Regions from separate parts of the Kitasatospora cystarginea genome, predicted to be linked through region 2. Evidence: riboswitches for the same ligand, from Rfam matches in the RefSeq annotation. Region 2 holds a riboswitch; each other region holds the start of a gene.
The links. Region 2 has a riboswitch for guanidine ahead of ABD369_RS39125 (Ohr family peroxiredoxin). Riboswitches for the same ligand answer to the same signal wherever they lie in the genome.
Positions count from the first base shown of each region.

Region 1: it holds a riboswitch for guanidine, as region 2 does, so the genes downstream of both, ABD369_RS41485 (CBU_0592 family membrane protein) here and ABD369_RS39125 (Ohr family peroxiredoxin) in region 2, are expected to answer to the same signal.
Region 3: it holds a riboswitch for guanidine, as region 2 does, so the genes downstream of both, ABD369_RS25645 (MBL fold metallo-hydrolase) here and ABD369_RS39125 (Ohr family peroxiredoxin) in region 2, are expected to answer to the same signal.

Region 1 is NZ_BAAATR010000089.1:536-8,203, forward strand. Features, by position in the region: gene ABD369_RS39295 (lipase family protein) at 1-623, opposite strand, end outside; gene ABD369_RS39300 (hypothetical protein) at 762-1,646, opposite strand; gene ABD369_RS39305 (ACT domain-containing protein) at 1,686-2,078, opposite strand; partial or broken gene ABD369_RS41485 (CBU_0592 family membrane protein) at 2,142-2,354, opposite strand; guanidine-III (ykkC-III) riboswitch at 2,363-2,433, opposite strand; gene ABD369_RS39310 (sigma-70 family RNA polymerase sigma factor) at 3,307-4,866, opposite strand; gene ABD369_RS39315 (CAP domain-containing protein) at 4,975-5,511, opposite strand; gene ABD369_RS39320 (hypothetical protein) at 5,420-5,614, shown strand; gene ABD369_RS39325 (alpha/beta hydrolase family protein) at 6,208-6,882, shown strand; gene ABD369_RS39330 (DUF6841 family protein) at 7,099-7,518, opposite strand; gene ABD369_RS39335 (SDR family NAD(P)-dependent oxidoreductase) at 7,617-7,668, opposite strand, start outside.
Region 2 is NZ_BAAATR010000086.1:528-8,195, reverse strand. Features, by position in the region: gene ABD369_RS39165 (helix-turn-helix domain-containing protein) at 250-858, opposite strand; gene ABD369_RS39160 (MBL fold metallo-hydrolase) at 973-1,791, shown strand; gene ABD369_RS39155 (hypothetical protein) at 2,395-2,739, opposite strand; partial or broken gene ABD369_RS39150 (transposase) at 2,891-3,109, shown strand; gene ABD369_RS39145 (MarR family transcriptional regulator) at 3,379-3,846, shown strand; gene ABD369_RS39140 (hypothetical protein) at 4,096-4,287, shown strand; gene ABD369_RS39135 (hypothetical protein) at 4,248-4,652, shown strand; gene ABD369_RS39130 (hypothetical protein) at 4,594-4,998, opposite strand; gene ABD369_RS39125 (Ohr family peroxiredoxin) at 5,076-5,528, opposite strand; guanidine-III (ykkC-III) riboswitch at 5,603-5,665, opposite strand; gene ABD369_RS39120 (YVTN family beta-propeller repeat protein) at 6,226-7,122, opposite strand.
Region 3 is NZ_BAAATR010000026.1:44,816-52,483, reverse strand. Features, by position in the region: gene ABD369_RS25655 (hypothetical protein) at 1-997, shown strand, start outside; gene ABD369_RS25650 (hypothetical protein) at 1,214-1,543, shown strand; gene ABD369_RS25645 (MBL fold metallo-hydrolase) at 1,634-2,527, opposite strand; guanidine-III (ykkC-III) riboswitch at 2,539-2,606, opposite strand; gene ABD369_RS25640 (TetR-like C-terminal domain-containing protein) at 2,813-3,064, opposite strand; gene ABD369_RS25635 (GNAT family N-acetyltransferase) at 3,180-3,788, shown strand; gene ABD369_RS25630 (DUF4129 domain-containing protein) at 3,915-4,931, shown strand; gene ABD369_RS25625 (hypothetical protein) at 5,051-5,422, shown strand; gene ABD369_RS25620 (AAA family ATPase) at 5,448-6,464, shown strand; gene ABD369_RS25615 (DUF58 domain-containing protein) at 6,503-7,668, shown strand, end outside.

The DNA of each region.
Region 1 (7,668 bases), on a different contig from region 2:
TCGGGCGGGAGGTGGGGGACGATGTCGTTGTTGTTGACGAAGCGGTAGCAGCGGTTCTTGAAGGCGGTGTTGTGCAGGCCGGCGAGCAGACGCTCACAGGTGCGGGGCTGGCCGTAGGTGTAGACCCCGTCGGGCAGTTGGCGCGGTTCCTCGAAGTAGAAGTGGGCACCGGCCAGCATGGCCAGGGCGCCGCCGAGGCTGTGGCCGGTGAACCAGACGCTCTGCCCGTTGGTGCGCAGTTCCTGGACGGTGTCGCGGATCTGGGGGTAGACGGCCCGCAGGGCCTGGTTGAAGCCGTAGTGGACGAAGCCCTTGTCGTCCGGGCCAGGAACGGGCGGGGTGTCGACGTCGGTCAGCCAGTCGTAGATCTTCAAGACCTCGGTGCCGCGGAACCCGGTGACGATCATGCGGTCGCTGGCCATGGTGTAGGCCTGGGTGTCCTCGATCGGGAACGGCATCCGGTGCGGGGATTGGAAGTTGCGCACCTCGTCGAAGCCCCACACACGGGCCTGGGCCTCGATGTCATCCGGGTCCTGCATGGCCAGCCCGGCCGCCTGGGCCATCCAGTAAGCGTGCGCCAGGGAGTAGCGGGTCGTCGAGTGGTCCAGGGCCGGGATGGTCATCGGTGTCCTCCAGAAGCCGGTGCGGGTCGCCCAGCAACATAGCCCCGCATACGAACGAATATGGCCCGCGGCACCGGGCCATCACCCGTCTGGAAGCGGCGCGGCACCGGGAACGTCGTCGATGCCGCAGGCGGCTGGTCAGAACCGGCTACGCCGCACGACGGGCCGGGCCGGGGCTTGCCCGGCACCGCGCAACGCGGCGGCCGCGGTGCGGGTGCGCTCCAGCCAGCTCATGACCTGGCGCAGCGTGGCGGGGGCGAGGTGGTGGGTGAGGTCGCGGACGGCCTGGTGGTCGTCGTTGGTCAGCGTGTAGAGGCCGGCGCGCTCCAGGGCGGTGTAGAGGGGCTGGGCGGCGGTGCCGGCGAGGCGGCGGTGGGTGGCGTCGGACCTCTGTCGGGCCTGGTGGGCGGCCTCGCGGGCGCATTCGGCGACGTCCTGGCGGTGGCGTTCGGCGCGCAGCGCGTGCTGGAGGGCGGTGTCGTGGTCGGGGTCGTAGCGCTCGGCGCGGGTCTGGGCGGTGTGGTCGCGTACGCGCTGCCACTCGGCGCGGATGGCGGCCGCGGTGGCGTAGGCGGTCTCGTCTCCGGCGTACCGGTCGGCGGTGCGCTCGTCGTCCCGGGCCCGGTGCAGGGCCTGCTGGAGGTTCTCCAGGGTCATCCCGGCCGCCCGGCGGCGGACCCGGTGAGGGACGTCGCCGAGCAGCCCGTGCTCCTGGTCGTCGTCCTCGTCCGGGGCGCGGTCGGGGTGGCCCGGGTGCTGGGCGAGGGCTGCGTGCAGCATCGCGCCGGCCTGCCACGCCTCGGCGTGGACGATGGGCTCCGGGAGGGTGCCCGGCTGGGCTCCGAGGACGATCCGGCCGCCGACCAGGGCCACCCATCCGTCCAGGCCGTCGACGTCCTTCTCGGTCCAGCCGCGGCCCAGGTCCCGGTCCACGGGCGCGGGCCGGCTGCTGTACAGGGCCAGCTCCAGCCGTCCGGGTGCGGCGCGGCAGAGCGGTCGGCGCCCCGGGGCGGCCCCGCGCATCTCCGTGCGCGGGGCGGCCCGGGGGGCGTGCCGTGTCCGTCAGTGGGTGAGCTGTTTCAGGGCGGCCAGGGCCTGGGGTGCGTCGGCGTAGGGAACGAACAGGTGGTCGTGGTGGAAGCCGGCGACGACGTTGCAGCTGAGTCCGACCTGGGCCAGGGCCTCGGCGAAGACCGCTGTGAGGCCGACCGCCTCCAGCGCGGAATGCACGCGCAAGGTGATCCAGCCAGCGACGTAGTCGTAGGCCAGGCCTGCCCGGTCGGCATCCTGTTTCGGCAGGACGAGGGTCAGGCCCTCCTCCTCGGCAACGGTGACGACAGGACGGACGCCGGCGGGAATGCGGCCGTCGGGGGCGACCGTGAACACGTACTCGCCCGCATTGAGCTGCGGACTCATTCCGGCGAGCAGCTTGCGAAGGTCTTTCTCTCCTGCCACGGGGGTCTCCTCGGGAGTGTGGTGTTCGGAACGATCCGCCGAGCGCGGGCGCACGGCGGTCAGGGAAACGGCGGACACAAGGGCCCAGGTGCCCTCCAGCAACAGGAAGCCCCAGGACCCCTGGCGCAGTGCGATCACCGCGAGGGTCGCCGAGCCGACGAGGTTCAGCGACAGGGCGGTGCGCGAGTCCCCGCGCAGGAGCCGCGCCTGACCGGCGACGAAGGCGACGAGGATGAGGAGGGAACCGGTGATTTCGACGAGATCGATGCGATGCATGAGTGCGCTGCGAGCCGTCTTTGCTGGACCGGGTACGGCAACGCTCTCGTCCGGGGCGACGCCAAAACGGCGTCACCGCCGCTCACTGTAGCCCAGACGGCGCAACCCGGACGCAACCGGATGGCAGCGACCAGGACCGACAACCACACAACACACGGCCACCCGGCGGGGTCCCACCCGATCCCAGCCCACGAGTTCCGAGGCCCGGCGAACCATGCCGGGACAGCGCCGAGGTACCAGCCCCCAGTCGTCCGGGCCGGGGCCCTGCAGGAGCCCTGAGGACCTGTCACCGCTGCGCCCAGGCCAGACCCCGGCACAGCGGTAACCGCCCGCCGGGGCGGTGACGGGAGCCCTTCCTGCCCCGCGCAGACAGGCTGCGAGGCGCCCGAGTGGAACTGCGGGATCGGGACCGCGGCAGAACGGTGAGAGCTGGCGGCCCGGCCCTCCCCGCCCGCCGGGGGGCGGCCGTAGCGCCACCAGATGGGGCCGAGCGGGCCGTGCTCGGCCAGGAACTCCAGGGTGGTGGCGACGATGGGCACGGCGTCGTCGTACTCGCGCAAGCCGTCGTCGTTGTCGTGCCGCGTGACGGTCCACCAACTGCCGCCCCAGCAGTCGGCGGACAGGTCCGCGACGGCCTGCTGCCGGTTGGCCAGACCGACCGGTCCGGCGTCGGTGACGGCCAGGGCGACCGGCGGGTACCCGGCGCGGGTGTGCCCGGGGCGCGACGCCACCAGTGCACCGTCCGGTCGGCCGGCTCCTCGTCAGTGAGGGCCGGGTCGTTGTCCCGGACCTTCACGCGGAACAGCCCGCGGTAGGCGGTGAACTTCGCCGCCACCCGGGCCGGCGCCATCGTGGCGCGGTCGACCTCCACCATCAGCACCGGCACCCCGACCTCCGGGGCCTGCCACACACCTGCTGCGAGTGGCACGCGAGTAGCGGACTGGCAGGGCTGTCAGCCGGGGCTGCCCAGGTCGAGGGTCCAGAGCAGGCCGTCCGTGTTGGGGGCGGTGCCGACACCGGCGTCGGTGTACTGGCAGTCGAGCATGTTCTGCTGGTGGATCGCGCCGTCCGACCAGTCCTTCAGCACCGTGTTCGGCGAGCTCGTGTCCCGGTCGAGGTTCTCGGCCCACGCACTCCACTGGTAGCCGGCAGCGGTCATGCGGTCGTCGGCGTGCTCGCCGCGCGGGTCGACGTGGTCGAAGTAGCCGGCGGCGGCCATGTCGTCGGAATGCCCCTGCGCGGCCGCGTGCAGGCGCCGGTTGACGCGCAGCGGCCTGCAGCCGTTCTTCGTCCGTTGGAGGTTGATCAGGTCGACGAGTTGCTGTTCGAGGGTCTTGCGAGGCGCGGACGGGGTGGTGGCGGCCTCCGGAGAAGCGGTGGTGGCGGGCGGCGGTGAAGCGGTGGTGGCGGGCGGCGGTGAAGCGGTGGTGGCGGGCGGCGGGGACGGGGACTCGGTGGCCGATGGTATGGGAGACGGCGTGGTGGGGGCTGGCGCCGGGGGTGCGAGTGTGACCGAGACCGACGGGGCGGACGCGGCGTGGTCCGGGTCGGGTCGGAGGATCTGCACTCCGGCGAGGACGGTCAAGGCGGCCGCGACTCCCGTGGCTGCCTTGGCCGCCCTGACCGCTCGCCCATCGCGCGGGTGGAGCCTGCGTGTCGGGGCGGGCGACCGTGTCGGCGCGGGCGCCGTGCGGGAGGGTGCCGGCTGTGCGGCCGTGGTGGCGAACGCGGCCAGGTGCTGTGAGGCGGCCAGGTGCGGTGGCGGGAGCAGCAGCGGGAGGCCGGCGAGGAGTCCCTCGACCGGTACCAGAGTGTGCTGGTGCCCGGCGCAGTGCGGGCAGTTGCGGATGTGCCTGGCGATGCGTTTGCGCCACAGAACGGCTGGCTTCCCGTCCCAGGCCGTGGTGTGCGCCGAGAGTTCGGCGCACGGCGGGTCGGCGGCGAGTGCTCGCACCACCTGGCGGCCGATCTCCAGTTGTTCCTTCATCCGCTGGACGCGTACGGCGGTGTGCTGCGGTGTGAGGCCGAGGGCCGCCGCCAGTTCGGCCCGCGTGAGCTCGCCGCCGGTCTCCAGCCACCAGAGGGAGAGCAGGTCGCGCTCGCGCTCGTCCAGCCAGCGGGTGGCCTCGGCGACCTCCTTGCGCTGGCCGGTCAGGCCGAGTCGCAGGATGGTCAGGTCCACGAAGTCGGCGGCCGGATCGACGACCTGCGTCAGCTCCTGCAGACCCGGCACGGGTGCCGCCTTCCGGGCCGTCCAGCGTCGACGGACCTCGTTCATCGCCACCGCCACCAGCCAGGACCGGAAGGAGGACGGCTCGCGCAGCGCGTCCAGGGAGTTGACGACGCGGAGCATGGTCTCCTGCACCACGTCGTCCACATCCGCATGGCCGTCCAGCGCGCGGCCGACGACGTTGTAGACCAGCGGCAGGTGGTCGGCTATCAACCGTTCCCGGGCCGCCGCGTCCCCTGCCTGCGCCGCGGTGACCGTCTCGCTGCCGCTTTCACTGTTCATCAACGTCCGACGTCCTCACCTGGATGATCGTTCCTCCCGCGCCGTGTGAGACCCCGGCGGGAGGGGGAAAATAACAGGAATCGAGCCGGCGGTGGGCTCACCGTCCGTTCACTGGGGACGGGCGAAGTCCTCGGTCCACCAGGGCCCGTTGGCGCTGAGGTTCACGCCGACGCCGGTCTGGGTGAAGACGCAGTCCAGGATGTTGTCGCGGTGTGCGGGGCTGTTCATCCAGCCGTCCATGGCCGTGGCGGGGTCTTTCGGGCTCTGGTAGATGTTCTCGCCCCAGTTCTGCCAGCCGTACCCGGCGTTGGTTATCCGGGTGCCGGGGTCGACGCCTTCCGGGGTGTCGTGCTCGTAGTAGTTACGCGCGGCCATGTCGTCGGAGTGCTCCTGCGCCACGGCCTGCAGCTTCGCGTTCACGGTGAGCGGCTTGCAGCCGGCCTTGGCACGTTCGGCGTTGACCGCGTCGACGATCTGCTGGGCGAACCGGGCAGCGGTACCGGTCGCCGGTGTCCCCGCGACCGGCGCACTGTGCGTGACGGACCCAGTGGGCTTGCGGCCCGCCGGAATCGCCGGGGCACTGCTCGCCGGCCTCGCCTGGGTCTTCCGAACGGTAGGCGTACCGCTCGACGTACCGGTCGGCATGCCACTCGCCGGCGGGATCGCCGCGCCACTCGCCGACGGGGTCGCCGCACCACTCGCCGTCGCGGTCGCAGTGACCGCCCAACTCGGCGAACCGGTCGGCTGAACCGAGGAAACGGACACGACACCGTCCCCCGGCGACAACACCCCGGCCGCGGCGGACGGCGAAGCAGACCCACCCCCCGAAGACGCCGCAGCAGCGAGCACCCCACCCGTGACCGCAACCAACCCCACAACCCCCGCAACCGCCGCCAGCCGACGCGGCCGCCCCACAGCCCGCCGCCGACCACACCCCCGCCCGTGCCGCGACACCCCCGACCCGCCACCGCCCGCAGCATCCGACTCGGACACCACCGCATCGATCACCACGGTCTCGAACTCACTACTCATGGATCCGCCTTCGCTCCCCGCCGACGCGTCGTTCACGCCGACCCCCAGGAGACCGACGAACCGGACCCCGATAACAAAATCCGAAAAGCAGTTCTCGCACCCCAGCCCCACCTGCTGGTCCGTCCACCGGGACCCCGCTCCGCCGACAGATCCGCGGTGACCCACCCGGCCAGGGCGACAAGGAGCGGACCGCAGTCGCAACCCCGGGTCTCCGGGGCAGGTCGGTGTGCGATCTACGATGATCAGGTGGCAGACAAGAGCGGTACACCCGACCTGATGGCGACCGGGACGACAGGAAAGGCGGCCGGCATGACGGGGGGCGGGTCGGGCGGCGCGATGGAGGTCGAGCAGACCCTGGTGGCCACGCCGGTGGGGGATGCGCGGATCAGCTGGCACCGGCCGCTCGGCCCGGCCCGCGCCGTGCTCGGCCTCGGGCACGGCACCGGGCGCGGGATCGAGGCGGCGGACCTGGCCGCACTGGCCGCCGCGCTGCCCGCGCACGGGATCACCGTGGCGCTGGTCGAGCAGCCCTGGAAGGTGGCCGGCGAGAAGGAAGCGCCCGAGCCGCAGACGCTGGACACGGGCTGGGTGCCGGTCGCCGAGCGGCTGGCCGCCGAGGGCGTACCGCTGGTGGTCGGCGGCCGCAGCGCCGGAGCCCGGGTGGCCTGCCGGACCGCCGCGGCGAGCGGCGCGGCGGCCGTGCTGGCGATGGCCTTCCCACTGCACCCGCCGGGCCAGCCGGAGGACTCGCGGGCCGCGGAACTGCTCGGCAGCGGGCTACCGACGCTGGTCGTACAGGGCGAGAAAGACCCGTACGGCGGGCCGGAGGAGTTCCCCGCCCTGCCAGCCGGCTGGCGCCTGGCCGACGTGCCGGCGGCGGACCACGTCTTCGCGGCGCCCGCCTCGGCGCCACTGCCGGCAACCGAGACGCTGACACTGATCACCCGGACAGTCACGACCTGGCTGGCAGGCCTGGCGCTCTAACGAAGCGGCTGCGTCAGCCCGTCAAGATCTCTCGGCAATCGGTCAAGATCGCCTTTCAGAGGACACCCTGACCCGTCTCACCGAAGCTTGACCGCCTGCCGGCCGTGGACTCGCTTTCGTTCTCCGTCGCGAAGGACTCGGGGTGAAGCCGGGCCAGGAGTGCCAGCGCGTGGCCTTGCCGGATCAGAAGATCACAGCTCGATGTTGCCGAACCGGTCAGGGGGCGAGGACCGACGCGGCGGTGATACGCCAACCTTCTGCGGTCCGTGCGACCAGGTAGAGGACCCGGGTGCGCTGGAACTCGCTACCCGCCCGGGTGTACCGGGCCCAGGTCACCTCGATGAGCGCCGACCGGTCGTTGAGCACGCGGATCATCTGGTCGAGCGCCTGGCTGCTGCCGTAGTCGGCTTCGCACAGTGCCAGGATTTCCTGGCCGAGTGCCGCGGTCAATTGCTCCGTCGTGGTGACGGTCAGGTGGGCGGTGGAGGTGGTCATCGTGAGGGGGACCGCGAAGTACTCCAGCAACGGGGTCGCATCGGTCGCGCCGGAACCCGCGAGTTCGATGAAGGTCGTCGCATACCGCTCGAACCACTGCTTCGCGTTCTCCTCGACGAGCGACAGGTCTGTACGGGACAAGGTGAACATCTCCTCGGTGTGGTGGGATACGGGCCGCCTGGGCCGGCGCGGTGAAACGCGCCGGACCCCGGTGGCGGTTTCTGTTTGCGTTGAGTTCTCTAGGCGATCCACGCGCCGGTGAGCGCCTGGACGGCCGAGCCGTCGCCGTCG
Region 2 (7,668 bases):
GGCCAAGACCACCGATTTCCTGGCCCGCCGCGCGAAGCGCTGGGCGAGTGGTGAGGAGTTCACCTACGTGATCGTGCTGAACGGCGCGATCGTCGGCGCTTGTTGGCTGGCCGCGAGATCGGCTACTGGCTGCACCCGGCCGCCACCGGCCGGGGCGTGGCCACCCGGGCCGGACGAACCCTGCGTGGGCAGATCGGGGACTGGTGAATCTGACGTTCTCCAAGTTCCCCGACAGCGTCAGGCGGCTGATCAGGTTCTGCGCGAGATGACCATGATGTATTCGCAGGGAGCGTTCGTTCGGTTGGCGAAGCCGTGGTCCGCGTCGGCTTGGAAGAACAGGGAGTCACCTGTGTTCAGGGTCTCGCTGATCCCGCCGATCGCGACGGTGAGGGTGCCTTCGAGCACCACGAGTTGTTTCTCCGTACCTGGCGGATACGCGGGCAGCAGCCCGGTAGAGACCTGCGGGGGGAGGTAGTGGACGACCATCTCGGCTCGTCCCGCGCCCGGGGCCGCTGACACGATGTGCCGCTCGAAGCCGGTTTCCGGGTCACGGAAAGCGGGGCGATCGTTCTTGCGCATGACGATGGCCACACCGGACGCGGCAGCAGCCGGCGCACCGATCAGGTCCGAGAGCGAGACATCGAGCGCGTGGGCGATCCTGGACGCGACGCCGATCGTCGGGCTCTTCTCGCCGCGTTCGACCTTGGACAGCATCGCCCGACTGACCGACGACTGGGTGGACAACTGCTCCAGCGTCAGGCCCGCCTCCTCGCGGCGTCGCCGCACGTTACCGCCGAACGCGCCAGCCAGGTCGTCACCGTGCTGGGATTCGGCCGCGTTTCCGTCTTGCTCGACCACCGTGCTCCTCGATCGATGGGTACCTCGCTGCCCACAGTGTAGGGTTTCTCCTAAAGAAGATCTGATCTCCTTTAGGAGACGTACGATGTGCGCCCGACACGACGGAGGGGCTCCATGCGTTTGATCTCAAGTGGCCGCCACCATGCCACGTTCGAATTCGGCGATCTGCAGGTGATCTCGTTGCGAGACGGGTACATCGACATGCCGCCGACACGGCTCCGCGGCGAGGATGGGCGCACGCTCGACGAGCTGCCGGCCGCCGTCCCGCTGGCCGGCGACAACTTGCGGCTGTCGGTCAACGCCTTCTTCGTCACCGACGGCACGCGGTCGGTTCTCATCGACACCGGCGCGTCCAACGCCTGGCACGACCCCACCATGGGATTGATCTACGACGCGCTCGACGAAGCGGGAATCGACCGCGCGCATGTCACCGATGTGGCCATCACCCACAAGCACGAAGACCACGTGAGCGGACTCATCGCGCCGGACGGTTCAGAGGCGTTCACCAAACTCGAGCGCGTGTGGATCGGCGCGGGCGACACCTCGGTGTTCACGGGGCGGCTCGAGCCGATCCGCGACCGCGTCGTACCCGTGTCGGAGAAGGTCGCGATCAACGACTGGACCACCGCGATCCCGACACCGGGCCACACACCCGGTCACACCGTTTACCACGTCAGGAGCGGCACCGGCCACCTTCTCGCCTGGGGCGACACCGTTCACGTTCCCACGCTCCAATTCGATCAGCCGAACGTGTCCTGGGAGCTCGACGGCAACCAGTCCCAGGCCAGCGCCGCGCGAGCGGCCCTCCTCGAACAACTGACCCAACCACACCACTTCGTAGCTGGCGCCCACCTCGACTCACCCGGCATCGCCCGCGTAACCCCCTCCGGCGACGGTTATGCGCTGGAATACCTCGCACCACCGATCGGCTGATCGAGCCTGTCGGCTCCGGGGCGTGCTCGCGTACTCCGGCACGGACTCCTTCACCTACGCCGCAGGCGACTCCTACGGCGGCAGCGCCACCGCGACAGTGAGGCTCACCGTGCACCGGACGACCCGGGCCGGGCCCGACCGCAGACCCCGTTTCCTCGGCCAGCCCCGGCCCGGCCGCCCGCCCCAGCACCAGCGGTCGGCCCGCACGGCACGCCCGAGGCGGCAGCCTCGCCGCCTCGGGGCCGACGGCGCGCAGACCGCCCTCCTTATCGGCGCCGGCGCGCTGCTCCTCGTCGCAGGTGCCGGAGCGATCGTGCTCGCCCGCCGTCGGTGCCCCAGAGCTGGGGACAGCGGGGTGCGGCCGGGGCCCGCGATGACGGTGCCTACGGGGCGCCGCCCGCCCGGCCACGTCATCGCGCAGGGGGCGGCCGGACGACCCGGCAAACCCACTCAGCCTCGCCGGAGTCGCTGACAAGGAATTTCGGTACTCAGCCGCCCGAACGCCACGGCGCTCCGGCCCGTTGCCTCCGCACCCTCGATCGGACGTCACGGAACGTCGCCGCGGAGGAGATCTGAAACAGCTTCTAACCTTGACCTTGACGTTTAACCTTCGTCGCCTCCGTAGCTGAACGGCTCGATGGTCCAGGGCAGCCCGGGCCCATCTCGATAGGCAGCGAAGCCCGGTTGCAGGCTGGCTGTCTCGGAGATGGAGGGATCGTCCTCCGTCATGCAGGCGATGCAGTACACGCCACTGGCATCGGGGAGGTTCGGATCGTTCACGCCGTCCCCGATCAGCCAGTCGCCCTCACTGTCATGGATGACGACGAGTGCCGGCATGCGCCCCTCCGCGACGGTCCGCTGCACCACAGCGCCGAGATCGCGCGGGAACCGCTCCCCTGGGAACGGAAAGGGTGCCTGCCGGACCACCGGGTGGGATGTGTGATTCATGGCAGCAGTATCGCGGCACTCCGCGAGAGATATCGCACGAGTGATCGATCCATGATGTCACCCGTCCAGGGATTCCTCGGACGGTGGAGCGGCCTAGGCATGATCCTGAACTCTCCGACGAGGTAAGGGAATCAACACGAAGGCCCTGGTGATGAGTGTGCTGCAGCAAGCTGTCCAGCGCGATCCGTTCGCGGAACTGTCACGCTTCCGAGCGGACTTCTACACCTGTCTGACCGGTCGGAGGGATGCGCTGCTCGAGCTGACCGACGCGCTGCTGTGCACCGAGGGCCCAGTGAAGACACTGGTGGACCCGGCGCTCGCGTCCGAGCACCGTCGTGGCCACGGTGCCCTGTACGGTGCGCTCAAGCGGCTCCAGGGCACGCACAGGGCGAGGCCGTCGGTCGCGTCGAGGCCGCGGCCCTGTCGCGGACGAGCGATCCACAAGTCGACGTCGGCCACCCACCTCACCCGCCTGCCGGGCAGCGTTGGCCGGGCGGCCGTCTTCAGCAACGTGGTCTTCGTGCGGATGACCCGCAGGAGAGCTCCGCCCTTGATTTCAAGCGCACTTCAAGTCGTACGGTCTCCTCACCGCCCGCGCAGCGCGGGCGTTGAAGCAGAGCGACAAGCAGGGGGAGCCCTGTGACGACCGAGCAGATCTCCGATGCCCAACTCGCCGGACGACCCGCGGCGTACTGGACCGGTGTCGCCTACGAGGCGCTCATCTCCTACATCCGGGCCCGGCAAGCCGAGAAGGGCTACACCCAGCCCCAGTTCTGGTTGCTCCGCAACCTCTCGGCGAACGACATCTCACCCGACGGCCAGGGGATGACCCTGACCGAGCTGCGCGCCGCCATGGCCTCCTACATCCGGGCCGAGGACGACCTGGCGGCCGAATCCGAGGTGCTCCTGGAGCGAGGCTGGCTGGCCCGGGACGCCGAAGAGCGGCTCTTGCTCACCGAGGAAGGGGAGCAGGCCCGCGTCGACCTCGCACGCAACGCACCCGCCATCCGCGCCGCCCTTCACGAAGGCATCGACGACGCCGACTACATCACCACGGTCAAGGTGCTCCAGCAGCTGATCCGCAACGCGGGCGGGACCATCGCCTGACGCGCACCGCACCTCGAGTACGACGGCAAGGCGCCAGCTACTCCGAGCACGTCCTGGCCGTGTGAAGGTCCGCGACAACGACCCGGCCCTTGCCGACCAGGAGCGGACCGACCGGACGGTGTACTGGCGGCGCCGTACCTGGCCCGGCCACACCTGCACCGGGTACCCGCCGGTCGCCTTGGTCGTCACCGACGCCGGACCGGTCGCCTTGACGCCGGACCGGTCGCCCTGGCCAACCGGCAGCAGGCGGTGGCCGACCTGTCCGCGGAGTGCTGGCGCGGGCAGCGGTACACCGTGCACCGGGACGACAACGACGGAGACGGCTGGCACGAGTACGACGACGCCGTGCCCATCCTCGCGACCACCCTGGAACTCCTGGCCGAGCACGGCCCCTCGGGCCGGTGTGGTGGCGCTTCGGCCGCCCCGGCCGGCACTTCCTGATCGAGGCGCTGGACAACCCGGGCAACCGCGCCGCCTACGACCTGCGCCAGAAGGCCTGCGAGAAGAAGGCCCGCCAGGACCACCGCGAGGTGATGCCGACCCTGGCCTGTGCCGACTGCGGCCAGGTCCCCGAGCAGGAGAGCACCTACGAGTACGGGCTCCATGGCCAGTGGACCCGCGGCCCCGGCGGCCGCTGCTACCACGAGCACGAGGAACGCCAGGAGAAAGCCGCCGCGAACCGGGCCGGCCTCCAACTGTCGTGTCCGGGCACGGTTTCGGGCCGCTACCGGATCCCCGGCTCCGGCTTCAGGCCCTGGGCAACCCGACCACCAGGTAGGTTCCCGCCTCGCCGTCGACATGGATGACGTGCCTTCCCACTCGCACCACTTGGCAGCCCTCCGCGCGCCAGGAACCGGCCTCGCCCTCACAGCCGCGCAGCGGTGTCCAGATCTCCAGGAACGTACTGCCGTCCGGATTGGATCCGGACTCGACCAGGTTCTCCCCGTCCCAGCGCAAGGCGCCCAGGTCCTCCCCAGGCTCACCCACCTCGTGGTGGAATCGGACCTGCGCGCCGTCAAAGGACGTGGTGCCGGCGAATCCGGCGTACTGGTCCCCGATCTGCAGCCACACGGCCTCGCCCTCGTCGATCAGCGGGCCGCCGTCGCGGCTGATGCCGAGCCGGCGCCACCCGCCGCGCGTAGGGGGGCGCACGACTGTCGCAGCCGATCGGCTCTGGGCGCAGGCGAACGAGGCGGTCGCGGTTCCGGACCGGTTCGGTGTCGGCTCCATCAGATGTCGCCCCCGGCCCCGCCCGCATCGAGCGCCACGATCGACAGCGGGATGTTGCCACGCACGGCCTGGGAGTAGGGGCAGACGGCGTCGGCCCGGTGCAGGTAGGGAAGCAGGTCATCGGCCTTCCAACCCGGTACCGCGACCGACAGTGTCACAGCCAGACCGTATCCGGCGGGTGTGGCGGTCGTCCCCAGCTCAACCTGGCAGGTGACCCGAGCAGCCGTCGTGTCCAGGCCGCTGTCACCCGTTACCTCGGCCAACGCGGACCCGAAGCAGGCCGCGAATCCGGCGGCGAACAACTGCTCGGGATCGGTGGCCTCCGGCACTCTCTTGCGCGGCGGTGCCAGTCGCGCCGCGAGATGCCCGTCATCGGTGGCGACGGTGCCGTTCCGGCCGCCGACAGCATTCGCAGTGGCCGTGTACAAAGTCCTGGTCAGTGGAACGGTCATGCCGGACTACCCTCCGCGAGACGCCAGCCCCCTCCACCTCGGAAAGGGCCATCCAGTGCCGTCAAGGCGGCAACGGGGCGTCGTCGTGCATAACCGGGTACGGCGCGTCTCGTCCGGGGCCGAAGCTCAGCCGCCGGTCAGAATACCCACTCCTCGCCGAGGCAACGTAGCCGGCCAGGCAGCGCAGTGCGGGTCGGGCTCATGGAGCGCCGACGCCGGGACATCACCGAGGGAATCGTCGGGTTGAGCATGAGCGGTAGGGCCTGGGTGGGACCCGGCCTTTGTCCGCCGGCTGTCCGCGTGCTCGTGGTGGCCCCGCCGCGCCCGGTCGTGGGCGGCCAGGTCCGGGTCCTGCTCGGGCAGGGGCTGCGCCCCTGCCCACCTCGCCGCGCCGCCGCCCCCGGTTGGCTGGGTGGTCCTCCTGGAGGTGGTGATTGTGAGTGGTGTTGCGCCCGTCGGCGCCCCTGGTGGCCGGGGTGGGTGTCCCCATGCTCTCCATGATGGACATCATCCTTACCGGGGCCGAAGCCCCTGACCAGGGGTGTCCGTCAAAGTGAATCAAGCCCGTTGTGGTTGTGTCTCCGTGGCCCCCGTGGCCCCCGTGGCCCCCGTGGCCCCCGTGGCCCCCGTGGCCCCCGTGGCCCCCGTGGCCCCCGTGGCCCCGCAGCTGGCACGGCGGCTGCGGGAGCCGGGTGGGTTATGGGGCGCAGACGGCGTAGGGGGTGACGGTGGTGTAGTTGGTGTTCTGGTTGTCGGCGAGGACTTGCCAGGTGTTGCCGACGGGTCGGCTGGTGACCTGGATGGGTGGGACGGCGCCGCCGCTTTGCTGGTATCCGCCGCCGGTGATCACGTGGCCGGTGGGGCAGGTGGCGGTGGCCACCACCGGGACCCTGGCCGTGGCCACCCCGCGGGGAGCGGTGCCAGAGGAGAGGGTGGTGGTGACGGTGTCGGTGGCCGTGTTGATCACCGACACGTTGCTCGAGTTGGTGTTGGTGACGTAGGCGCGGATACCACCCGGGCTGAACTCCACCGCGAACGGCGACAGGCCGACGGGGATGGTGGTGGTGACGGTGTTGGTGGCGGTGTTGATCACGGACACGGTGTTCGCGAGGCCGTTGGTGACGTAGGCGGTGGTGCCGTCCGGGGTGAACGCCACCCCTTCGGGGTTGGTGCCGACGGGGATGGTGGTGGTGACGGTGTTGGTGGCGGTGTTGATCACGGACACGGTGTTCGAGCCGGCGTTGGTGACGTAGGCGCTGGTGCCGTCCGGGCTGACCGCCACCTGGTCGGGGTTGGTGCCGACGGGGATGGTGGTGGTGACGGTGTCGGTGGCCGTGTCGATCACCGACACGGTGTTCGAGGCGATGTTGGTGACGTAGGCGGTGGTGTCGTCCGGGCTGACCGCCACCCCTTCGGGGTTGCTGCCGACGGGGATGGTGGCGGTCACGGTGTCGGTGGCCAGATTGATCACCGATACGGTGTTCGAGGCGGCGTTGGCGATATAAGCGAAGGTCCCGGATGTCGCGGCCCGAGCCGGGGAGGCCGCCGTCACCGGCAGCGCCCCGGCCCCCAGCAGCACCAGCCCCGCCGCCATGGCGCGTGCCCGTGCCGCCCACCGCGGGGCCCGACAAGCGCCTGCATCGTGCCCCGCTGGGCCAGGCAGTCGTCGTTTCCCACAACTGATCATCGCCATACCTCTCGCTCGAAGAACCCAAGGATGTGGCGACGCAGGTCCCGGGGGCCGGAACGGCCCGTGCCATGACGAACAGACGCGACCGCCACGGCCGGCCCCGCCACCGCGGCCACCACCCGTGCCCCCAGCCGCGTGCTCTGACGCCGCACCGGGCCCGCGACGGCTGCGCCACCGCGCTGACAGGACCCCAAAAGAGCACAGGCCACCGCGCGTCAGCGTAAGCATCGCAGTATGAAATATGATGGTTCGACACCTTTTCATCCGAGTGATCCGACCTGCGGGCGAGTATGTGCGGCCGCCGGTGGTGTATCGGCATGAAGCCGCACGCGGGCCGCGGCCGCACGCCAGGCGGCGAACCCGACTCGTCACAGGACAACCCGCCCGGGCCACAACACCCCTGACCGGACGGCCTACCAGGCCACGCCCAGGCCCTCCAGCTGTCCGCGC
Region 3 (7,668 bases), on a different contig from region 2:
GGCAGCACCGGGGCCACTTGCCGCAGAGCACGGTCCGGCAGTCCTTCCGGGCCGACTTCGGTGGGCCGCGGCCGCCGCGCCGGCGGCGGCGATCTGCTACGGACTGTGGCAGGCCCACTGGTTGCTCAATGGTGCGCCGTCCTTCGGGCGTTTCGGTACGGACCTGCTGGTCCTTCCCCGGTGGGGTGTCGTCGTGCTGTGCGCTGCGGCCGCCGTGATCGCAGGGCTGCTGCGGATGGCGACCCGGCCGCGCCGACCGCTGGTGGTGGCGGCCTGTGCGGTGAGCGCCGCGCTGCTGGTGTCCTGCCCGCTGCTGCTCCTGGACGTGATCGGTCGGCTGATCCCCGGTCTGCACATCCCGCACGACCTGCCGGGCGCGCTGAGCAGGGCGGCGTGCCTCACGGTGGCCGTCCTGCTGTCGGTTGCCGCGCTCTCGCACCGGCGCCGTCTGTGGGGTGGCTGCCCGCAGTGCGGCCGAACCGGGGAGCCCTCGATCCCCAACCCGTCGGCGGTTCCGCCGCGTTGGGCCTGGTGGGCGGCCTACGGCGCGGTCGCGGCCTGCTGCCTTCGGATCGCCGCGCAGTACGGTCTGGGCTGGGGCGCCCCGGGGAAGCTGACGTCGGCGGAAGCGGTGTCGCTGGCCGTGTTCGAAGCGGGCTTCCTGCTGGTGGGGACGGTACTCCCGCTGTCCCTGGTCCATCGCTGGGGCCGGGTGCTCCCACGCTGGGTGCCGCTGGTCGCCCGGCATCGTGTACCCCGATGGCTCGTGCTGGCACCGGCGTCCGGTATCTCGGCCGGGCTTCTGGTCTACTTCGGGGTCGGTATCGGGCAGTTGGTCGGCGACACGATGCATCCGAAGCCGCATCCGGGTGCCCTGCCGCTGTCCTTCCTGTGGGTGGCGATGCCCGCGTACTGGCTGTGGGGCCTGGGGCTTGGCGCTGCCGCGCTCTCGTACCACCGTGCCACTCGCCGGCCGTGCCGCCGGTGCGGTCGCTGAGCTTCTCGCTGTCGACCGAGTCCCGGGGATGCCGTACGCGGTGAGCGCGTTGAGCCTGCCGGCCCGTCTTCCCGACGGATCCCGGCACGTCGGTGTGTGTGGAGGCCTTCGCCCGCTGCCCGCCCGAGGCCCGTGTTGCCGCAGTGTCCCCGAGACCGAGACGGCCGGGCGGCCGACCGGGCTCAGCCTCGGCATGCTGTCGTGAGAGAGTGCAGCATGCCCTACCATCTGCGGTTCTTCTTCGAATGCGGCGTGCCGCACACCCCGTTGTGGCCAGGTCCGTCCGGCGCTCCCGACCTTGACGGCCCGTACGGCTCGCCCTGCGAGCTGGACCTCCTCCCGATCACTCCTGACACCCGGATCCGACTGGAGGGCCTCTGCGAGTGGTATCAGTCGTCTCTCGACTGGGACGACCCCGGGGGTCCGTCTCCGTGGTCCGAGGAGCAGCGCGAGCAGTTCGACCGGCAGGCGGACGGCGCGCTGGAGACCCTGCGCCGTGAGCTCGGAGACGGCTGGACGGTGGAGGACCGGCGCCACCCGTCCTGAGACCGGTCTGCCGGTATGCCGTCCTGGGGCGCCACCGCCTCACGAGGCGTCGGGCCCTGGACCCGCGCGGTGGCCCGCAGGAAGTCCCGGTCAGTCGCGCGGCGGGTCGGAGGGGCAGAGGACGAAGTCGGGGAAGGCGCGTCGGCTGGGCCGATCGTCGCCGACCTCCCGGATCGCCGCGCGGATGTCGTGCAGGTGGCCGGTGGTCAGCTGAAGCGGGGGCTCGTCGGGCTGGAAGGTGGTGCGGATCGGGTAGTCCACACCCGGCTGCCTGGTCATCTCGATGTGGCAGCCCAGCACGTGAGTGACCGGCCGGCGGTCGGAGAACTCGATCAGCCGGTCGATGCTGCGGGCGAAGGCGGGCCAGTCCTGGATGTAGAGCCGGCCCGGGTAGACCGTGTCGCCAGTGAGCAGGAATCCGGTCCACGGGTCGTAGAACGTGACCGCAGCCTCGTGGTGACCCGGGGTGGCCAGGCACTCCAACACCCGTCCACCCAAGTCGACTTGTGCCACGGCGTCAGGGTCCTCGTCGAACCCGAAGTACTTCCGGGTGGTGGCCAGGTCCGCTCCCACCACCGTGGTGTCGGGGCGGTCGCTGAACTGGGGGTCACCCGCGATGTGGTCGCCGTGCGGGTGGGTGTGCAGGACCAGCAGGTGGTACCGCTCCCGTGGGTGCCGGGCGAGCCACCCGTCGACGAGTTCATCGATCACCCGGCGCAAGGGGAAGAACTCCGCGGAAGCGGTGGCTCCGGTGTCGATCAGGACCGCTTGGGCGTTCCCGAACAGCAGGAACAGGAACGGCGCCTCGTAGTCGACCGCCATGTTCTGCCGCAGGATGTACGTGTGCCGGTCGTAGGCGTGGACCTGGATGTCCGGGTCGGTGTTGTGTTTGGCTGACGGCGACCCGTGGATCCACCGGACGTCCAGCGCACGGGGCTCGGGAGCCGTGCCGGCGAGATCGACCCAGAACGTGCCCGCGTCCACGACGTCTCCTCAGTGCGTCGTCTTGGCAGGCCGGGTACGGCGCACATCTCGTCCGGGGCAGGCGCTGTTGAGCCTCCGCGGGGACGGTACCACGGCGAGTGCCGACTGCGATCGGCACGACCTGGACTCGCCGCCACGGTAGAGGACTTGGTCCCGCCGGCCACATCGCCGTACTCTCGTACGCGAGTGCGGTGTGCTACGCGCTGCCGGGCGGGCGCAAGTGGCCGAGCCGGTGTTGGGCGAGCCGGGTTCACCGATCGGCCCTTCCGCAGCGGTGACCGCCCGTCAGTGTCCCGTTCCCGCGAACCGGTCCACCAGGACCTCGAGCCGCCGCGACGCCTCCCGCCGGGGAAGCCGGCCCGAGCTGGTGAGCGAGACCAGGCCGTGCAGGGCCGACCAGAAGACCTCGACGAACAGCGCCGGTTCGGCGTCTCCCGCGAGGTTGCCGAGCGTGTCCAGCAGTGTGTCGAACGCCTCGCGCAGCGGGGCCGGTGTAGCCGCGTCGGCGAACGGGAGGCCGGTGTCGAGGAGGAACATCGCCGGCGACCGCCGCGAGGTCGTCCGCCCGGTCAACCCGAGCGGCCGGAGCGGGGCGCGGTTCCCTGTGCGAAATCCGAGTGCAACCGGTCTTGCACCACGGCACGATGGGCGGATGGAACTGCCGCCTGACATGCCTGAACTCACCGTTGATGGAGGGTTCACGCTTCGGCCGTGGCACCTTTCGGACCTTCGGCTCGTCCGGGAGGCGTCGGAGGACGATTACATCCCCTTGATCACCACTGTGCCCTCGCCCTACTCCGAGCCGGCAGGTGTCGCGTTCGTCGAACGGCAGTGGGGCCGCGTGACCGCGAGGACCGCATATCCGTTCGTCATCGTGAACTCGCACGGTCGGCCGGTCGGCTACGTGGGGCTGATGCTCAAGGACTCGGCGCAGGGCCGTGCGTCGTTGGGCTACTGGGTCGTCAAGTCGGCGCGTGGTCAGGGTGCTGCCGCGGCCGCGCTCGGCGCAGTGACCTGCTGGGCCCTCCGCGAACTGCGGATCCCTCGGCTCGAGCTGTATGTGGAGCCGTGGAACACGGCTTCCGTGCGCACCGCCGAGCGCGCGGGGTTCCGACGCGAGGGGCTGCTGCGAGGGTGGCGGCAGGTGGGGGACGAGTGGTGCGACATGCTGATGTATGTGCTGCTGAACGACGGCGATACTCGACATTCTGTCGAACCCGTGGCCCCCGTCCTCCCGGTCCGTATGCCCGGCCGCTCGTAGTTATGTGATGTCCAGTCAGTCAGGATCGCTCGGGCGCTGACAGATATTCGATCGTTGTGCGAGACTCCCCTTGACGACCGGTTCGGTGGTGAGTGCCGTGCCGGCACAACGGGGGAACAGAGCGGCATGAGCACAGGTACGGGCCGAATACCGGCTCGGTGGGCATGGCCACGGCTGGTGGTGGCGGCGCTGGTCACGGGTGCGCTGGTGCTGGCAGCACTGGCACTGCAATCCGCTTCCGGTCAGGGGCCCGCGCCCGGGCCGGGGCCGCTCGCCGGGCACCGGGCGACAGTCCTGCTGCTGTCCCTGGGTTGCGCGGTCGGCGGTGGTGTGCTGACAGTCCACCACCGGACGTCCACCCGCGGGACGGACACCGCGAGCCCGGTGGCGTGGCGCCTGGCCTCGGCCGGGACGGTGCTCCTCCCGCTCGCGGCGGTCATCGTACCGATCACACTGATGTGGCTCCCGGCTCCGCCCGCCGAGCGGGACGACAAGCCGATGGTGATCGGGCCCGGAGCACAGCCGGGTCCCGTCACGGAGCCGTCGCAGGGGTCCTCGCAGACGGTCGGGCCGGCGCCCGACGGGCGGTCCGCCAGCCGGTTCGACCTGAGCCAACTGCTGGCCGTGGTCGGCGTGTTGCTCGTGGTGCTCGCGGTCGTGGTCGGCGCCGTGCTGCTGTGGCGGCGGTTCGGCCACCGCCGCCGCGAGCCGGAGTCGTTGGACCTCGGCAACACCGAGCCACTCACCGGCCGCGCCCTCGCCGATGCCGTCGACGAGGGCCGCCGAGCCCTGCACGGCGCCGACGTCCGCGCTGCGGTGATCGCCTGCTACGCCGCCATGGAGACGTCGCTGACCGACTCCGGAGTCGTCCGCCGGGCTTCGGACAGCCCGTCCGATCTGCTGCAGCGGGCGGAAGCAACGGGCCTCCTCGCCGGTCCGCACGCGTTGGCGCTCACCGTGCTGTTCCGTGAGGCGCGCTACTCCAGCCATCCGCTGGACTCGGGCCAACTGGAATCGGCCCGAGCGGCGCTCGACGCCATCGCGGCCCAACTCGCCGAGCACGACTCCCGGACGGGCCAGGGTACGGCGAGAAGCCGTACGGAGCGCCGTACCGCGTGCCGGGCGGGGGCGGGAGCCCGGTGAGGCCGATCCTTCCTCGGGGAACCCCACGGATTCTGGCGGCGCTCTGCACGGCGCCCGGCGGTGCCGAGACGGCGCTCGCGCTGGTCGGCGGGCTCCGCGCGGCTGCCGCCGGAGCCGCAGTGATCACTGCCGTCGCCCTGGTCACCGCCCGCTACACGACGGGCTTCCACTCCCAGGACAGTGCGCTGCGTGGCCCCCTTCGGCTGATCGAGGAGCAGCGGGCCGGCCTCGGTGACTGGCGCCGGGTGGTCGAGAACGGACTGACAGGCCGGGGAGACGGCGCTGAGGTGCTCCGACGGCGGTTGCAGTGGCTGTACGCGGCCCGGCTGGCCGAGCGGCACGCCGTCTCCCTCCACGACCGGCCCCAGGCCGCTGCCGCCCTGGTCGGTCCCGAGGTCTGGCCGCTGATCGACCCCGCGTGCCCCGTCACATCCGAACCCGTCCCCGCGCCGGTGCTCCGCGCCGCCGTGAACCGCCTCTCCAGCCTCTGACCGACAACAGCACCGTAGGAGCGCAGTGAGCAGCACCCATCCGACCGACGCCGGGCCGTCGACCCCGGCCCTGACTCCCCGCCAGGCGGGGGAGCGTGCCCGACGGATCCTCGACGAGGTCGGCCGCGCCGTGGTCGGCAAAGCCGAGACGCTCGAACTGGTGATGTCCGGCGTGTTGGCAGGCGGCCACGTCCTCATCGAGGACCTGCCCGGTCTCGGCAAGACCCTGCTGGCCCGCTCCTTCGCCACGGCGCTGGGCCTGGACTTCCGGCGGATCCAGTTCACGCCGGACCTCCTTCCCTCCGACGTGTCCGGCGCACCCTTCTACGACCAGCGCAGCGGCGAGATGGTCTTCCGGCCCGGCCCGCTCTTCACCCACCTCCTGCTGGCCGACGAGATCAACCGCACCCCGCCCAAGACCCAGGCCGCTCTGCTGGAGGCGATGGCCGAGTCCCAGGTGTCGGTCGACGGCGTCACCCGGCCGTTGCCGGACCCGTTCGTGGTGATCGCCACCGCGAACCCCATCGAGTACGAGGGCACCTACTCCCTCCCCGAGGCCCAGCTGGACCGGTTCCTGCTGCGGGTGCGGATGGGCTACCTGCCCGTGGCCGAGGAGGCCGCGATGCTGCGCGCGAGGCTGGACCGCGCCACTCCCGAGACGGTGCTGCGGACGCTCGCCGATCCCGCCGAGGTGCTGGCCATGCGGGCCGCGCTGGAGCAGGTCGAGGTGGACGACGACCTGGTCTCCTACGTGGTGGCATTGATCGACGCCACCCGCTCGCACCCGCAGATCCAGGTCGGAGCCTCTCCGCGCGGCGGCCTGGCGCTGATCCAGCTCGCCCGTGCCCGCGCCGTGCTGGACGGCCGCGACTACTTGATCCCGGAGGACATCAAGAGCCTGGCGGTCCCCGCGCTCGCCCACCGCGTCACGCTGCGCCCTGAACTGTGGGTGCGCCAGATCGCCGCCGACGACGTGATCGCCGAACTGACCGAGAGGGTCGCCGCCCCGAACACGGTGCCCGGCCTGGCTGTTCACCGGTGAGGCCCGCTCGGCCAGGCGGCTCGGCTCAGCGGACTTCCGTGCGGGCCACCCATCGGACCGGGCAGATCGACCGGTCCCTGCACGGCACGCCGAGAGACCGGTCCCTGCAGGGCACGCCGAGTGACCAGGCGGACCGGCGCAGCGTGGTCCGGGCCCTGGGCCCCGCACCGGCCTCCACTCCCGCCGCTCTGCCCGCCGAACCCCCGCCTCACTGGCGAGCGAGCGAGCGGGCGCTGCGGCTGGCCACGGTGTCGGCGGTCGCCGGAGCCCTCGCACTGCTCACCGGGAGGTCCTGGCTGCTGGCCCTCGCCGCAGGTCCGGCCGTACTCCTGATCCTGGCCGCGGCGGGCCGAAGCCGCCCGGCCCGGTTCGAGGCCCGGGCCCAGATCGGACGGCGCCGCGCCTTCGAGGACGACACCATCGACGTCCGGATCGAGCTCTCCTTCGACGGGGTCGTCGGCTGGGTCGATCCGGGCGTCTACGCCGGGCCCGGCATCGAGCTCGGCAGCCTGGAGACGACCGGTACGACGGTCGAACTCCGGCTCACCGCCCGTCGATGGGGCCGCTGGTCACTCGGTGCGGTGGACCTGGATGTTTATGACCGCGGCGGGCTGACCCGACGTACCGTCCGGGTCGACCTCGGCGAGGTCCAGATCTTCCCGACACCCTCGCAGTCCTCGCTCACTCCCGTTCAGGTCCGGCTGCCCGAGCGGATCGGCGAGCACACCGCCGGGCAGAGCGGCGAGGGCGTGGAGGTGGCCGGGGTGCGTCCGTACGTCTGGGGGGAACGTCAGCGGCGCATACACTGGCCCTCCACCAGCAGGCGCGGCACCGTCCAGGTCAACCAGTTCGTGGCCGAGCGCACCGCCGACATCGTCGTCCTGATCGATGCGTTCGGCGACTTCCTCGACCCGACCGACGGCACCTCCAGCCTCGACGAGACGCTGCGCGCCGCCGCCGGGATCACCCGCGCGTACCTGCGCAGCCACGACCGGGTCGGCGTGGTCTCGGTCGGCGGCAGTACCCACTGGGTGAAGCCGGGAAGCGGGGCAGCCCAGTTCTACCGTCTCGTGGAGTCGGTCCTGGAGGTGCGCAGGGACCTCGGCTACCACGTCCCCGACATCCCCCGCCTGCCCCGGCCGGTGATCCCGGCCGACGCCCTGGTGTACGTGCTGACGCCGCTCGGCGACCAGCGCATTCTGGA